Regions from separate parts of the Pectobacterium parmentieri genome, predicted to be linked through region 2. Evidence: predicted binding sites of a transcription regulator. Region 2 holds the regulator's gene; the other holds the start of a gene.
The links. The regulator Fur, encoded in region 2, represses iron uptake genes when iron is present. The targets are predictions, from matches to a motif close to ATAATAATGAGAACNACTATCAA.
Positions count from the first base shown of each region.

Region 1 (8,961 bases), 2.3 Mb from region 2:
GTGTGAATGGATACCACAATGCTGCATCTGCTAAAGCCTATATTCCTATGACAATGAAGAGTTTTATGCTCAAGGGAAAAGTAAAACCTGCGTTATTTCACTATGAAATTTTCATTTTTTCTTTGAGTACAACACCACTCAGTGCAACGAAATTGAACGTTAATGTACTGGATGTCGATGAGCACAGCGAAATTAATCCTTACCATTTCTCCGCTCCCGAAGATATCACGCCGGGCACCTCTCTTTTATCCCAAAGAATGAACCCACGTGAAAGACAGCAGCAGGCCGTTAACGCACCGCCAGAAAGCAATAGTCGTTCCCAACCAGCGGTCGACCTCCCGCTTAAACTCGTCGATAACCTGGCGCTAACACAAGAAGTGCGACCAGATCACGCGCAGTACAAACTCGCCGCCGAAGCTTCATGGAGGCAATCCATCATCCTGCCCGCTACCTTAAATCACCGTGATGCGCTGCGACTTCCCTGTAAATAAGCCGCGAGAAATAGAAAAGTCTGGAGAGTACGTTATGAAATGCCCATTTTATCAGCGAGCAGCGGGATTTATTATCAGTTACTTGTTTTTGATACCCTCAGCCTATAGCACCCTGAGCCTCGATCGCACCCGCGTTATTTTTAACGATGAGGAACAATCCGCAACGGTGATGCTGATGAACCCAAATGCGGAACATCCGATTCTGGCACATTCCTGGCTGACGGACGATCAGCACAATAAAGTGACCACGCCGCTGATGGTACTGCCGCCGTTACAGCGCATCGAAGCGAAAGGATATAGCCTGACTCGTCTGGTTAAAACTGAACAAATCACCCAATTGCCGACCGATCGCGAATCGCTGTTTTACCTTAACGTCCGAGAAATTCTGCCAAAAACAGAAAAGGTCAACGTATTGCAGATCGCCATTCAGTCTGAAATCAAAGTGTTCTTCCGCCCGCGTGGTGTAAAACCAGGAAAAGATGAGATATGGCAGAAAAAACTGCTTATAAAAAAAACAGGCAACACGTTTCAGGTAGAAAATCCAACACCGTACTACATCACGGTAAGCAGCATCTTGAAGCAGCCCAAAACGACTCACGCCAAGCCTGCCAACCTATTAAAGAGAAACGCCTTTATGGTAGCGCCACGCTCAACGTTGTCTGTTGAGGTCAATAACGGCGCGATCAATCATTTCTATCTGTACTACGTCAACGACCACGGTGCCTATGTGCCGTTGCCCTTTACCTGCGCACAAAACCAGTGTCAGCCCGTTCCTCATGAATAATCATCAGGGAGATCCGTCAACATATTATTCTGCGATTTAATTATCACTACTCCGCGCACCTGCATGAGATAGCAACGATGATAAAAAATGACAATACAGTAATGAAAACTACGTCACACCATGCCCTGCTCACTTTAGCAGTCGGCATCATGGCACTACAATCAAGTTCACCTCTTGCACTACAATCCCCTCCTCTGAGCGATAATGAAGTGACGTTCCGCGTCTCCGCCGTCAACGCTGGCTGTAATGTCAGTACGGAAAGCAAGGTGATTGTGGTAAACATGAGTGAAGTCTCTGAGCGCTATTTAAAAACCAATAGCTACGGCAACTGGCATGACTTCACGATTAACCTCACGGACTGCAATCTGGATACCTACCAAAACGTTACTGTTCGTTTTTCAGGAAAAGAAGAGCTGCTATTGCCCAAGCATCTGGCACTTGATACACCATCCAGAGCCAAAGGTATCGCGATTGGCATTTATCATGCCAATAAACTGATTGGCATCAATAGCAGCGCGGACAGCATTGTGTTGCAAAGTGGGGACAACGCCATTCTCTTTTCAGCCCGCATCGAAAAGATACGCGACGATTTGATTCGATCCGGTGATTTTGTGGCAACGGCGAACTTCACGTTGAGCTATTTATAGTAGGTTAAGAGTGAGGCATAGGCCGCTACGTGCCTTACCCGATACAGGCACACATACCCTTGCGGCTAAACCTATTGGCTAGCGGCTAAAAACCAGAGGAATTCTTTTCGAAAACAGGAAATATGGGATCCAGACGACAATGCTGAAAACAATCGCAGCAAGCATACTAAATGCATTATCGTCCAGCGCGACACCAAATAGCTGTGAAGGCAGTAACGTTAGGCAATATACGATAACCGCATTAATGACATAGTAAGCGACCATCACCACCTTCGTCCGCCGCTTGCGCCGAAAAAACGTTAGCGCAGTAAAAATCGACATACCAAGTAAAACAATTACGCAAAATATAGCGAATAGACTGTAATAACTCACAAACCCCGTTTTTTTGAAATGCGCCAGCACGGCACTGACCAGTTCATACAGCGAGAACGGAGCCATAATGACAGAGAGAATAATTCCCAGCGCCGGAAGGTAGAGAATACCGTTAATCTTCTGCTGTTCTTCTCTTTCGCAATCTGTACACAAACCAGACTCTTTTTGCGCATCGTTCTCGCAATTCAGGCACTTCATTTCTTAATTCCTGTAAAAATGTTCTAAAAGAAAAAAACGGTTCCCCGCCCCGACATAGCCCGTTATTGTCGCCTATCCCCGAGCCAATGTTAACCCTACTCCACCATCCACTCAGGTAGCACGTACTCAGGTGAGTGTCGAAAATATCTTACAGAGCCAAAAGAAAAAGCGCCTATGTCATTGAGGCAACGGGCGCTATCATTATTCCCGACAGCAGCTCACTGCGCCGTCGGGCAAGTCACTAGAATCAATTCAGAACAGCGAACTAGAACGCATAGTTGACCGTCATTGAGACGCTGCGCGGCGCACCATACACGGCATAAGGCGCAAGGTAGTCGCTGTACTCTTTATCAAACAGGTTGTTGATATTGGCCTGAACTGCCAACTGCTTGGTCACCTGATAACGGCCAAACAGGTTAACCAGCGCGTAGCTACCTTGTTCGGCACGCAACGTTGTGTTTTGCGGGCCAGAACCTTCCTGCCAGATACCATTTTGCCAGTTAACACCGCCGCCAACGGTTAATTCCGGCAGCACTGGCAACTGGTAGCGAGTAAACAGCTTGAGCGACGTGCGCGGCTGTTCTGGGTTGACTGACTTACCATCTTGATCGTCAACCACATAGCGAGAACCACCAAACGTCATTTGCAGATTATCCGTCACCGCGCCGTTGACTTCAAATTCAATACCTTTGCTGACAACACCATCAACTGTACGGTAGGCAAACTCACCGCCACCTCCGGGGATCGCGATTCCCGTTGATTGTCCTAGGTTATCCTGCTCAATACGGAAGATTGATACCGAGGCCGTCAGGCGGCTGTTATACCAGTCTCCCTTAACACCCGTTTCGTAGTTTTTACCTGTAGTCGGAGACAGATATTTTTTATTAATATCTTTTTGCGTTTGCGGTTGGAAGATATCGGTGTAGCTGGCATACGTCGACCAGGTATCGTTGATGTCATAAACCAGACCAACATAAGGCGTCACACGATTATTGCTGGTATCACCCGTCGACCCCATGATGCTCCAGTCAGTATAACGCGCGCCAGCAATCAGATGCAGCGGATCGGCCAGAGAGAAGCGCGCCGACGCATAGAGTGATTTTTGGCGTGTGGTTGAATGTTCATAATCCGCCCAGACTCCCGGCACAAAAGTGTTATCAACCCAAGATCCCCATGTAGGATCGGCAATATTGCCATTCCAGTTGTAGTAATTGCCCATATCAGTCGGGCTGATCGTGGATTGCGTGTTATAGAACTGGCTACGCTGTCGAGTATAGCTGCCGCCAACCACCAGCTCATGCTGGCGTCCTAATAGCTCGAACGGGCCAGAAGCATAGGTGTCAATCGCATCAACTTTACGGGTTCCTTTGTTCCATCCACCGTAAGCACCAACATTAGCGCCAGACGGATCAACAAGTATTCCGGTATCTTTATCGGGGAAACCATTGGCATACATCAGCTTGGAATCGAAGTTGGTTTCGCCGTGCGTCCCATTCATACGCACCTGCCAGCCATTATCAAAACGCTGAGTCAGATCGGCAAACACTTTTCTCGACGTTTTATCGGAATAGCTCCAGTTCGGTGCGGAGTTAAATTTGTGCCCAAAATTAGTGGGACTGCCATCGGTAAACCATGTTGGCAAACCACCCCAGGTTGGGCTATCTGTATTGCTTTCCTGATAATTATAACCAAGCGATAACGTGGTGGATTCTGTTACATCAGCATCAATCACGCCGTAGAGGAATTTTTTGCGGCCGTGGTAACGATCGAGCCAAGTGTCGTTATCCTGATAGCCCGCAATTACACGCCCGCGCACATTGCCAGACTCCGTCAGCGGCGCAGACAGATCGGCCACCATCCGCTGTTTATCCCAAGAACCATAACTACCCGACACAGAGCCCTTAAACTCGCGACTGTCCGCATGTTTGCGTACCATATTCACGGCAGCAGAAGGGTTACCCGTTCCCGTCATTAACCCCGTAGCCCCGCGCACGACTTCAATACGGTCATAGATCGCTGTGTCTGAGCCTGAATCACCAAAATCCCAAATTTCGTTCACGACCGTTGGAATATCGTCGAACAGGTAGTTAGTGATACGGAAACCGCGAGAGAAATACGTCACACGTTCTGAGTCGATAATTTTAGAGGACACACCTGTCGTGTTCGCCATTACCTCACCAATCGTTTGCAGGTTCTGATCTTCGATACGCTGCTTACTGATGACACTCACCGACTGCGGAATATCGCGCGGCGTCAGCGTCATTTTGGTTCCGGCGTTAGTGACTTTCACGCTGTAATCCTGCGGGTCGCTGGCCTCTGCATTAGCATTAGCATTTGCATTCGCGCTAACGACAAGCGTATCGCCTGAAGCAGGATTTTCTTCGGCAACAGCCTGAGCAGGTAGGAAAGAGGCAGAAATCAACAGGGCGAGAAGGGAGACTCCGAATGGTTTTGTTCCGGCCAGCGAAGAATCACAAACGCGCATTTTTCCGGCGCGAGTAACTCCAAAAGACATGGTATATCCTCGGTTAACTGATGGTAATTTTGGCGAGATGCTGAGGCGTGTTTTGTCAACATTTGCACAGAAAGGTAAATGATAACTATACGCGTTATTATTTCCATTTCAACAAAACGATTAATTCCATTAAAATACATATAGATAAAAAAGAACAATTCACCATATCGTTAACGAGGCATTGTTAAAAAAGAAACATTTGAGAGGTTTAAGCCGCTCAGTAAAGCGAGAAAGTCGCGGCATAGAGGAAAGGCTAGCGGAAAATATTCACCTATGCCTCCTTTATGAGGCATAGGCTGACAGGGGATTACGAGCTAAGCCTTTTCAATCGCGATCGTCCCAAGATCCTCGTCATAACGTAATACCGTGCCATAACGAGCGCTCATACGCGTCAGATCTGCCGCGATTTCATGCCCAAGAGCCGCAGACACCGTAACAGGTAAACCACGATCGAGTGGGCGCTCACGGTTCATACCCAGATCGAGCGGAAGTAATTTGAACTGTAGCGCCCCATCGGCGTAATCCAACAGCGCGGCACAATTTTTGGAGAAACGTGATTCGGCATTGAAGCCAATAAAGTTACCTTCCCGATCTTTTGCTCGTGCCCGGTGCAAATCGGAAGGGCGTGCATCGTGATCGTAACCATAGGCGGTGTACATTTCTGGCGCGATAATCGATTCACCCGCTTCAAACTCCATCAGCAGGCTACCCAGATTGTAAAAAATCGGACGTTTGTTATAAATTTCCACGCCACGCAGGAAGTGCGCACCATGTCCCACCACTGCCGATGCGCCAGCATCAATGGCCCGGTGAGCAAAATCTTCGATAAATTCAGGTGGATGTGGCGCATACCAACCATCACCTTCCCCTTCATGCGTATGCAGGCTGACGATGGCGACATCGGAACGATTTGCTGCATCGCGCACGCTTTTAAGAATCGCGGCACAATCTTCTTCATTCATAAATGTGCGAACATAAGCTTGCTCGCCACGCTCTATTGGTATCGAACTTTCAAACAACGAGCCAAATTTGAAACGATCGGGTCCCTGATCCGCCATCACTTCAATTCGGGCTCCTTCACGGTTGCTGGCAGCAACACCTAGCAGTTCAGTGATCTCCTGCAGTTGCTCAAACTCCTTATCCGGCAACACGTAAGCTCGCCCCCAGCGCAGCGGGTTGAGGCCGGGACGTGCCACCACACTTCCCCCTGCGACACTTGCGGCAAAGACTTCCGAACGGGTGCTGCTGACAGCCACCACGCCGACCCGCCCTTTTGGCGTATCGAGGAACCGCGCAGCGCGGGCGTCATCAAGGTTACGCCCCACACCACAATGAATCAGCCCGCGTTCTTCTGCCGCGTCGATCGTATCAACGACGCCTTCCCAGCCAAAATCACCCGTGTGGTTGTTAGCAAAAGAAACCAGCTTGATATTCAAATCAACAAACTCATCCAGCGTTGCCTGCCTCACCGCCGTGATATAGCCACGACCCGCCGCAGGTGGTGTGGTGGGTTTTGGGCAACAAAACTCAGCATTAGCGAAAACCGCATCCGCCGCCGCAAGTTGGTCAACGATGTTTTTGTCTACTCGCGCAGCCAGATTGCGGCTGGAAAACAGTAAATCCCCACAGGCAATAATTCGCATAGCATGACTCTCTTTTAGCATGATGTGTCGTTCGATGGGATAACCCGAATGGAAGGCTAAGCTTGCCGAATAAGGGCAAAAGCCCGTTCCAGATCGGCCAACAGATCGTCCACACTCTCTAATCCCGCGTGGATACGCAGCAGCGTGCCGGGATGCGCATCAGGGTGAACCGATCGGACAGGGTTTAGTGGCAAGATCAGACTTTCGTAGCCTCCCCAGGATCCGCCAATGCCAAACAAGGTGAGCGCTTCAACAAACGCAGTACGCTTGTGACTTAGCTCGGGGTGAAGCGCAAACGCAAAGAGCCCTGATGCCCCCGTGAAATCACGTTTCCACAAGGCATATCCCGGATCGCTGGGTAATGCTGGGTGAATGACCCGAGCAACTTCCGGCTGACGGGCAATAAATTCGGCAAGCCGAAGCCCTGTTTGATAATGGCGTTCCAGACGGACATGCAGCGTGCGTAAACCACGCTGCGCCAGATAGCAATCATCAGGGCTGGCAAGTAAACCCAGCTCATGCGTAGTCGATTTTAGACGTTGGTAGGTGGCTTCGGTGGCGGTAACAATCCCCATCATGACATCAGAATGACCGACAATATATTTTGTCGCCGCCTGAATAGAGATATCTACACCTTTAGTAAAGGGTTGAAAATACAGCGGACTAGCCCAGGTGTTATCCATTACCACAATTGCGTCATGCCGATGAGCAACCTCGGCGATGGCGGGAATATCCTGCATTTCAAACGTCATTGAACCTGGCGCTTCGGTGTATACCAATCGAGTCTCAGGGCGGAATAATTTTTCAATATCCGCGCCAAGTGCAGGATCGTAGAACTCAACGTTGATGCGAAATCTTTTCAGCAACGTGCCAGCAATTTGGCGCACCGGACCATAAACGCTGTCAGGCACCAGCACATGATCATCTGCCGAAGTAAAAGCCAAAATGGCCGTGGTACACGCAGAAACACCGGAAGGATAAACAAAAGATTTATAGCCACCTTCCAACTCGGCGATGGCCTCTTGCAACGACTTACTGGTTGGCGTGCCGTGTCGGCCGTAGAAAAGTTCTGGCTCATCGAAAGATGTTTGCTGCCGTTGCTTATTATCCCATTCCGCCATCGACCCGCAAATCACCGTGGATGTACGGTAGACCGGTGTATTAACCGTGCCAAGAAAATCGTCTGGATGGCGTCCGGCATGGATAACCTTCGTTTCAGGTTTCATGATAAATCGTGTTCTCGTTGATGGGCTGGCCCGATTCCTCTCTTTTTACCAGTCTGCCGCAACCCATCCCTAAATCAACAACTATCTCGTATTTTTCATATACAGCAATATTACATCATATTCCGAATTAACCTTATCCTGATGCCGCATGGTGAGAGACATGCCGACATAAGCGGCCACATTCAATTATTCCATGATAAATTTATTCGCTTCTTCACGCACCAGTATCCCCAATGCATCAAGGTCTTCGGTGCGAATACGGACAGTTGGACCTGAAACGCCAACAGCCCCAATGACGTAACCGTTACGGTCGAACAACGGTGCCGCCGCACCGCGAATTCCCAAATGAAACTCTTCATCATGCAGTGCGTAACCCTGCTGTGCGATAGTCTGCAGCGCTATCTGAAAGAGACGTGGATCGGTGATGGTATGCTCCGTTTGCGCATGCAATTGTTCGGGTAATGGTGCATCCGCCAGTGCCAGAAAAATCCGGCCAATCGCCGTGTACGCCAAGGGAGCCAAAGTACCGGGACGGCTATCAACCCGCAAAGAGTAGCGGGATTCGATCGTATCCAGGTACAAAACCTGTTCGTCTGCCAGAATCGATAAATGTACCGCTTCTCCGGTACGGGCAGATAAACGTTCCAGAACCGGCCGGGCACACACGCGCAGGCTTTTCTGCGGGCGCACGGTATTCGGCCGCTCAGCCAATTTGGGCCCGAGCATAAAGCTGCGACGTTCGCCGGATTGCGCATAGCCCGCCTGAGCCAGCGTTTGCAGAATACGTGATGCACTACTTTTATCTATCGCAAGCACATCGGCGACATCGCTGGTTCGCACCGTTTGGTTATGTATCAGCAAATCAAGCGCCGCCAGGCCTTTTGTCAGCGTCTTAAGCTCCCCTTTCACGCTTTCGGTTCGAGTCGCCTCTTCAGTTGCGTTCGTCACAGGCTGGACGTTGCGGGTTTTCACGTTTCCATTCTCTCTATTAACGGGCATATGCAAAAAGTTGATATATATACAACTTAATCGAATGTTGATTTTATTGACACAAAATGGCAGTTACCCCTACATTTCCCTCTATC
Region 1 is NZ_CP015749.1:2,998,152-3,007,112, forward strand. Features, by position in the region: gene A8F97_RS13645 (hypothetical protein) at 66-491, shown strand; gene A8F97_RS13650 (fimbrial biogenesis chaperone) at 526-1,275, shown strand; gene A8F97_RS13655 (fimbrial protein) at 1,377-1,922, shown strand; gene A8F97_RS13660 (DUF2569 domain-containing protein) at 2,001-2,492, opposite strand; gene fhuE (ferric-rhodotorulic acid/ferric-coprogen receptor FhuE) at 2,758-5,007, opposite strand; gene A8F97_RS13670 (CapA family protein) at 5,322-6,671, opposite strand; gene metC (cystathionine beta-lyase) at 6,707-7,876, opposite strand; gene A8F97_RS13680 (IclR family transcriptional regulator) at 8,063-8,848, opposite strand.
Region 1: a site for Fur is predicted at 5,086-5,108, ahead of fhuE (ferric-rhodotorulic acid/ferric-coprogen receptor FhuE). Genes of this name have one in related genera too.

Region 2 (8,961 bases):
ATGGCGTTGAACAGGTGAGTGGCGAAACGAATTCCGGCGGCAAAACCCTGCTTAGCCTGTTCCCAGGTCGCGTTAGAATGCCCAGCAGAGACGACGATACCCGCCGCCGTCAACTGGCGGATGAACGACGGCTCGACTTCTTCCGGTGCCAGTGTGATTTTCGTAATTGCATCCGCGTTGGCGCACAGAAAGTCGACGAGTTCTTGCGTTGGCTTGCGGATAAAAGCAGGGTCATGTGTGCCTTTTTTTATTACGTTCAGCCATGGGCCTTCGAGATGCAGTCCAAGCGCCAGATGCTTATTCTGCGCCAGCCAGTCTCTCATTACGTTGACGCTGTGCTTCATGAACGCGTCGCTGGACGTAATTAGCGTAGGTAAAAAGCTGGTGCAGCCTGATCGCTGGTTTGCCTGCTGCATGATTTCCAACGTTTTGACGGAGATCGTCTCCAGCGAATCGTTGAATTGCACACCTCCACAACCGTTCAACTGGAGATCAATAAACCCGGGGGCGAGGAACGCACCGCCCAGGTCGTGCTGTTCAATGCCAGAAGGGAGAGCGGCAAGTGGGCAGATCCGTTCGATCAGCCCATCGGCAATCACAACGGCGTGATTATCCAAAATCTGATGGCCGGTGAAAATCCGGCTATGGGTTAACGCGTACATCATCAACTCCCGCGATCGGTTAGAGATTTTTCATACTTTCCGTTTCTAACTCACGGAAATATTTAACGGTTTTTACCTTTAGCTCCATCGTTGAAGGCTCATCACAAACCATGATGGCTTTAGCATGGAGTTGCAGACAACTGATGGTCCACATGTGGTTGACGTTGCCTTCTACCGCAGCCTGTAGCGCTTGCGCTTTGTTGCGTCCGGTCACCAGAATCATCACTTCTTCGGCATCCAGCAATGTACCAACGCCAACGGTCAGGGCAAATTTGGGCACCAAACTGACGTTCCCGCCGAAGAAACGGGAATTCGCAATACGGGTTTCTTCCGTCAACGTTTTGATGCGGGTGCGGGAAGCCAGAGAGGAAGCGGGTTCATTGAAGGCGATGTGCCCATCATTACCCACGCCGCCCATGAAAAGATGAATTTTCCCGTAGGATTTTATTTTTTCTTCATAGCGGCGACATTCTGCTGTGGTGTCTTCTGCGTTGCCGTTCAACAGGTTAATGTTTTCACGCGGAATATCAACGTGATTGAAGAAATTTTGATGCATAAAGGTATGATAGCTTTCCGGGTGATCGGTTGGCAGGCCGACGTATTCATCCATATTGAAAGTCACAACGTATTTGAAGCTCACCAGACCGGCTTTGTGCATGGCGACCAGCGATTTATAGGCTTCCTGTGGTGAGCTACCTGTCGGTAAGCCAAGAATAAAAGGGCGCTCCGCGCTGGGTTTGAAAGCGTTAATTTTCTCAACGATGTAGTGGGCGGCCCATTTTCCGACGTCTGCGGCGGTAGTTAAAGGGATGAGTCTCATCGGCGCTCTCCTGATTTCTAGTGGGATTAAATTCGTTATCGCGTAAGTCGCGCCAGTGACGCGCGTTGTCTATGCATTAAAATTAGTCTACTCCGTTTTTTTTAATCTTGAAATAAGTTGGGGTTTTATTCAGATATAAAGTTTTCGTATGCAGTTTTTTGGTGATTTTTATCACATAATTATGGGGTTTAATTTGTGTAGCGAATTATTTTTCTTACACTGTCCCTAAGAACCACCGCGGGTCATGGTTTTTCGACAATGAAACTGTTCGACAGTGAAATTTTTGGCAGTGAAATTTATTGGCAGGTTTGTTTGCCCCACAACATTTCATTTACCTCACAAAGGTAAGAGAGGGAAAAGTGAGTATTCTGAGCTATTTACAAAAAGTCGGCCGGGCATTGATGGTGCCTGTCGCGACGCTGCCTGCTGCCGCTATCCTGATGGGGATAGGTTATTGGATTGATCCGGTTGGCTGGGGAAGTGAAAACGCGTTGGCGGCGCTTCTCATTAAATCGGGTGAGGCGATCATTGGACATATGGCGGTGCTGTTTGCGGTCGGTGTCGCTTACGGCATGTCGAAAGATAAGGATGGTGCGGCCGCCTTGACCGGTTTTGTTGGTTATCTGGTGCTGACTACACTGTGTTCACCCGCCGTGGTCGCTATGATTCAACGAATTCCCGTTGAACTGGTGCCGGCTGCGTTTGGTAAGATTGAAAACCAGTTCATCGGGATTATCGTCGGTGTGATGTCCGCCGAACTGTATAACCGTTTCAGCCAGGTTGAATTGCCTAAAGCGCTCTCTTTCTTCAGTGGGCGGCGTTTGGTACCGATTCTGGTTTCTTTCCTGATGATTCTGGTGGCGTTCATTTTAATGTACGTCTGGCCAGTCATTTACAATGCGCTGGTGTCGTTTGGTGAACATATTCAACAGTTAGGGTCGGCTGGTGCTGGGGTTTATGCTTTCTTTAACCGCTTACTGATCCCTGTTGGATTACACCATGCGCTGAATTCTGTGTTCTGGTTTGATGTCGCAGGTATCAACGATATTCCTAACTTCCTGGCAGGCCAACAGTCTATCGATTCTGGTAAAGCCATCGTTGGGATCACTGGGCGTTATCAGGCGGGCTTCTTCCCGATTATGATGTTCGGCCTGCCGGGCGCTGCGCTAGCGATTTACCACTGCGCGCGCCCAGAGAACAAAAGCAAAGTGGCCGGGATTATGTTGGCGGCGGCATTTGCTTCATTCTTTACCGGGATCACCGAGCCGCTGGAATTTTCGTTTATGTTTGTCGCGCCAGTGCTGTATTTCCTGCATGCGTTACTGACAGGTTTTTCCGTCTTTATTGCAGCCAGTATGCAGTGGATCGCCGGTTTTGGTTTCAGTGCCGGTCTGGTGGATATGGTGCTGTCTTCACGTAATCCGCTGGCAACCCAGTGGTACATGTTGATAGCGCAGGGGCTGGTATTCTTCGTCATTTACTACGTGGTGTTCCGCTTTACCATCACTCGCTTCAATCTGTTAACGCCGGGACGTGAGCTGGCGGTAAGCGGTAGTGAGGCAGATGGCTATGACGTGATTAAAGCGTCTGTGGGCAAGAAGTCAAACGATACGGCGGCGTTGGCACAGGGATATTTACAGGCACTTGGCGGTAAAGCCAACCTGGTTGGCATCGATGCCTGTATCACACGTTTGCGTTTGAACGTGGTTGATTCCTCTCTGGTTGATGATGCACAGGCGAAACGTCTTGGCGCTGCGGGTGTTATTCGCCTGAATAAACAAAGCGTACAGATTGTTGTGGGCACGCAGGCTGAGTCGATCGCAACGGCGCTGAAAGCGGAGTATGACAAGGCGTAATATAATGACGATGCTTGTGTAACGCCGTGTTATATCGATGAAACTGAGGGGGTGAGATAGCAATCTCGCCCCTTTTTTTCGTTATGAATAATTAACGGTTGTTTCCCAGCGTAGCTTGTTGGATCATTGTCGGTTATACGTCGTTTTAGCATTGAGGAATGAAGAATGAGTGAGGCTGAAGCCCGCCCGACTAACTTTATCCGTCAGATTATTGATGAAGATCTGGCGTCTGGTAAGCATGACCGTATTCAGACACGTTTTCCGCCAGAGCCGAATGGTTATCTGCATATTGGGCATGCCAAATCTATTTGCCTGAATTTTGGTATCGCGCGTGACTATCAAGGGCAATGCAACCTGCGTTTTGACGACACCAATCCGGTAAAAGAAGATATCGAATACGTTGAGTCGATCAAACGTGACGTCGAGTGGCTGGGTTTTTCATGGAGCGGTAACGTTCGTTATTCTTCTGATTATTTTGATCAACTGCACGCTTATGCGGTTGAGCTGATCGGTAAAGGGCTGGCTTACGTTGATGAGCTGACCGCCGATCAGATTCGCGAATACCGTGGTACGTTGACGGCACCGGGCAAAAACAGCCCTTATCGTGACCGTACCGTGCAGGAAAACCTGGCGCTATTTGAAAAAATGCGTAACGGCGGGTTTGCTGAAGGTACTGCTTGTCTGCGTGCAAAAATCGATATGGCATCATCCTTTATCGTGATGCGCGATCCGGTGCTGTATCGCATTAAGTTCTCCGATCACCACCAGACGGGCAATAAGTGGTGCATCTACCCGATGTATGACTTCACCCACTGCATTTCCGATGCGCTGGAAGGGATCACGCATTCTCTATGTACGTTGGAATTCCAGGATAATCGTCGTCTGTACGACTGGGTGCTGGATAACATCACGATTCCTTGCCATCCACGCCAGTACGAATTCTCCCGCCTCAATCTCGAATACGCGATTATGTCCAAGCGTAAGCTGAACCAACTGGTTGTGGAAAATGTGGTTGAAGGATGGGATGACCCGCGTATGCCGACTATCTCAGGCCTGCGTCGTCGTGGCTATAGTGCGGCTTCCGTCCGTGAATTTTGTGTGCGCATCGGCGTAACGAAGCAGGACAATAACGTGGAAATGGCCGCGCTTGAATCCTGCATCCGTGACGATCTGAATGAGAATGCTCCGCGTGCGATGGCAGTGTTAGATCCAGTCAAAGTCGTGATCGAGAACCTGCCCGCTGAGCACGAAGAGTTTGTTGCGATGCCGAACCATCCTAATAAGCCGGAAATGGGCTCGCGTCAGGTGGCATTCAGCCGTGAAGTTTACATCGATCGCGCTGACTTCCGTGAAGAAGCTAACAAACAGTACAAACGTCTGGTGTTGGGTAAAGAAGTTCGTTTGCGTAATGCCTATGTGATCAAAGCTGATCGCATTGAAAAAGACGAGCAGGGCACCATCTCCACGATCTATTGTAGTTATGATGCGGAAACGCTGAGCAAAGATCCGGCTGACGGCCGTAAAGTGAAGGGGGTTATCCACTGGGTCTCCGCGGCGCATGGCGTGCCAGCAGAATTCCGTTTGTACGATCGTTTATTCAGTGTGGCAAATCCTGGCGCGGCGGATGACTTCCTGTCGACGATTAACCCAGACTCACTGAAAGTTACGCGAGGCTTTGTCGAAGCGAGTTTGGCGCAGGCGGAAATAGAGAAAGCGTATCAGTTTGAGCGCGAAGGCTATTTCTGTGCCGATCGCGTTTACTCCAGTACAGACCATCTGGTGTTTAACCGAACGGTCGGGCTGCGCGATACCTGGGTAGGTTAAGGGCATGAGTTAGAAAATAAAACCGCCTCGGCGGTTTTATTTTTTTATGTGGTCGATTTATCGTGTGGACTCATGCAGGGTTTCGTCTTCTCGACAATCCCCTTCACTGCAATGCCCATAGAGATACAAACTGTGGTTGGTCAATTTAATGCCGTGTCTTTCTGCGATCTCACGCTGACGTGCTTCGATAGATTCATCGCGGAATTCAATGACTTTGCCACAGTCGAGGCAAATTAAGTGATCGTGATGATGCTGCTGCGTCAATTCAAAGACGGATTTACCACCTTCGAAGTTATGACGGGTTACGATACCTGCATCATCAAACTGGTTGAGTACGCGATAGACGGTAGCAAGACCAATCTCTTCGCCCATATCAATCAGTCTCTTGTATAAATCTTCCGCACTGACGTGATGACAGACAGGATCCTGTAACACTTCCAGTATTTTCAGTCTTGGAAGAGTGACTTTCAAGCCGGCCTTCTTCAATGCGGTATTGTTGTCAGTCATGCGGGTTTAGTCCTGTAGCTTACTTATCAATGGAGGCTGCCTAGCCTATGACATCGGTCGGCTCAAAAAATGCAAACGCGTCTCAATTATAGAACCGCGCATACAAAATGAAAACAAGGGAATGTTAACAATATTGTCCCCACTCACACTACTGATATATAACGCAATCCGTTGTTGATGAATGAGGAAAAGGTAAAGCGCGTATAAAACCGATGGGATTATTGTACAGGTTTACTGATAGAAGTTAAAAAAATGTATCAATTATTATGAAAGGTTTTACCTATCGATACTATTTTGGCTCTGATAGGGATTATCAGAGCCAAAATGGCTTAACCAACCAGCTCTTTCAGATTCAGTTCATCGCCGATCTGTTTCACCCACGTCGTCACGCGCTCGCTGGTCAATTCAGGCTGGCGGTCTTCATCGATAGCCAAACCAATGAAGTGATTATCGTCGGCAAGTCCTTTAGACGCTTCAAAATAATAGCCTTCTGTTGGCCAGTGGCCGACAATCGTCGCGCCGCGAGGCTCAATGATGTCGCGAATAGTTCCCATGGCATCACAGAAGTATTCTGCATAGTCTTCCTGATCGCCACAGCCAAACAGAGCAACCAATTTTCCGGTGAAATCAACCTCTTCCAACGAAGGGAAGAAGTCATCCCAATCGCACTGAGCTTCACCGTAATACCAGGTTGGAATACCTAACAGCAGAATATCGAAACCTTCCAGGTCTTCTTTGCTGCTTTTGGCGATGTCATGAACATCAGCAACGCTGGTGCCTAACTGTTGTTGGATCGTTTTGGCGATGTTTTCCGTGTTGCCGGTATCACTGCCAAAGAATATTCCGATGAGTGCCATGAATTGAATAACCCCTTGATTCCTAATGGTATGGTGTAATGTTTCACCCACTTATCTGCTAATAATAACAGACACTCACATTAGGAGAAACTCGTATCGGTATAGAGGCGTAAATCAAGAGCATGCAAAATGCGGAGGGCGATAAAAGGAGCGAAGTGCATCTCTTCTGGCGCTAAATTATCCATGTCAATAGTATGGTTATATTGCCTTCCGAGATTAGACATGCATAGCCCAGTACCAGAAGGTTATTTATTTGCAACGACGTTTCATTTTTTATGAATGATGTTTTTATTTTGCATTTCCTTTCAGTTGTAATTAAAAGCAGACTTCTTTTTTTAAGAAATAAAAGTCACGGAACGGTACATCTCTATTTAGGGAGAATTAAAATACATACAAAAGATAATGTTTTTATTGAATTGAAGATTTGTAACATTTTTCGGGAATATTCCTAATCAAAGAAGATAAGAATTATAATCATTTGTAGCTGAAACGATGCAACCTTGAAGAGAAAGTCTTTAGCTTTTGATATTAAAGAATAAAATGAAAATGATGTTTAAATTGCTTTTCCGTCTGGCTGTGTATCCACGCCAACGCACAAGGGACGTAGGGTGGCAGTCGCTTTGCTTTCAACCCTCTGATTAAAAAACGTATATTTATAAAAATAGGCGAATTTATTCTCGGTGTGAAAAATTATATTAATAAATATAGCAAGAGTGCTAAATATTCTCTGTATTTAGCCGATGAACTAGCGTGGTTTTTGAGTTTTCGACTCGGTGAAATGTGAACGCTAGGGAGAAGTGGTCTGTTTTATTGTGTGAATTTTCTGATTCATATTGGTTGATTAGCGATAAAAATCTTTTTAACCATTTTCCTGATTTGGAGTGAGCTATGAGACTTATTAAAAATATTGCCATCAGAACCGCTATGCTATGGGTGCTGGGCATTTTTTGTGTTCTTTGGGGGGGGGTATCGATATATACCCTGTTCTCTTTTAAAGAGATGACTACAACCTCAAAAACCAGCACCTTGCTGGTTCAGAACATGAATTTCATCAACCAGGGCAACGATCAATACTTCCGTATGGTAACCCGTCTGGCGCGTGCCGTAGATGCGCGTCGCAGTGGTGATAATGCTACCGCTGATAAAGAGCAGGCCTCTGCTCTCGTCGCGCTGGATAAACTGAAGTCTGATTTGGTGGCGTTTAATGCCATCGATCATGCGGGTCTGGATAATGCTCTGGTGCAGGCTGTCAGTCGTGACTGGAATAGTCTGGTTGTTCAAGGTGTTGAACCGCTTTATCAAAAGGCTGTTGCCAACGCGCTGGACGATTACCAAAATCAGGCCAAGAATATTGTGCCGCCATTGAGCCGTCAGTTTGGCGCGTCCCTATCCGCATTCAGTAGCGCCAGCGCAGAGAAATTCGCTGCAGCGGGGGTTCGCTTTGAACAAATCACCACGGTTGGACAGAACATTTTGCTGAGCGGGCTGTTTATCGGTCTTATCATGCTGTTCCTGACCGACCGTTATTTGGTGGTGTGCTTGGTTCGCCCGCTGAATGACCTGCGCTATCACTTTGGCGTGATTGCTTCTGGTCACTTGGGCAAGCCGATTCTGGACTTTGGTAATAACTGCGTTGGCCGCCTATTTCCATTGCTGCGTGAAATGCAGGGGAGTTTGGCTAGCACCGTTAGCACCATCAGAAACAGCACGGACTCCATCTATCAGGGGGCTTCTGAGATTGCTGCGGGTAATAACGATCTGTCATCACGTACCGAAGAGCAGGCTTCTGCGTTAGAAGAAACGGCAGCCAGCATGGAGCAACTGACGGCGACGGTGAAACAGAACGCAGAAAATGCCAATCACGCCAGCCAATTGGCATTGCAAGCCTCAACAACGGCGAAGAAGGGTGGGCAGATCGTCGAAAACGTGGTGAAAACCATGGCAGAAATCTCCGGCAGTTCGAGAAAAATCGCAGAAATCACCACCGTGATTAACGGCATTGCTTTCCAGACCAACATTCTGGCGCTGAACGCCGCGGTAGAAGCGGCGCGTGCGGGCGAACAAGGCCGTGGTTTTGCCGTGGTAGCCGGAGAAGTACGTAGTCTGGCGCAGCGTAGTGCACAGGCGGCGAAAGAGATTGAAGGGCTGATTTCTGAATCGGTCCGCTGTGTGGATACGGGTTCCAATTTGGTTAGCGATGCCGGCGACACCATGCAGGATATCGTCCGCGCGGTCACTAACGTGACAGATATTATGGGTGAAATTGCCTCGGCATCTGAAGAACAGAGCAAAGGCATCGCACAGGTTGGTCAGGCAGTGGCGGAAATGGACAGCGTAACGCAGCAAAATGCGGCATTGGTTGAACAGGCCTCTTCGGCTGCCTTGTCGCTGGAAGAGCAGGCGGCGCTGTTGAACCAGACTGTGTCCCTGTTCCA
Region 2 is NZ_CP015749.1:706,213-715,173, forward strand. Features, by position in the region: gene nagA (N-acetylglucosamine-6-phosphate deacetylase) at 1-662, opposite strand, end outside; gene nagB (glucosamine-6-phosphate deaminase) at 682-1,482, opposite strand; gene nagE (N-acetylglucosamine-specific PTS transporter subunit IIBC) at 1,842-3,338, shown strand; gene glnS (glutamine--tRNA ligase) at 3,504-5,162, shown strand; gene fur (ferric iron uptake transcriptional regulator) at 5,220-5,669, opposite strand; gene fldA (flavodoxin FldA) at 5,999-6,526, opposite strand; gene A8F97_RS03065 (methyl-accepting chemotaxis protein) at 7,415-8,961, shown strand, end outside.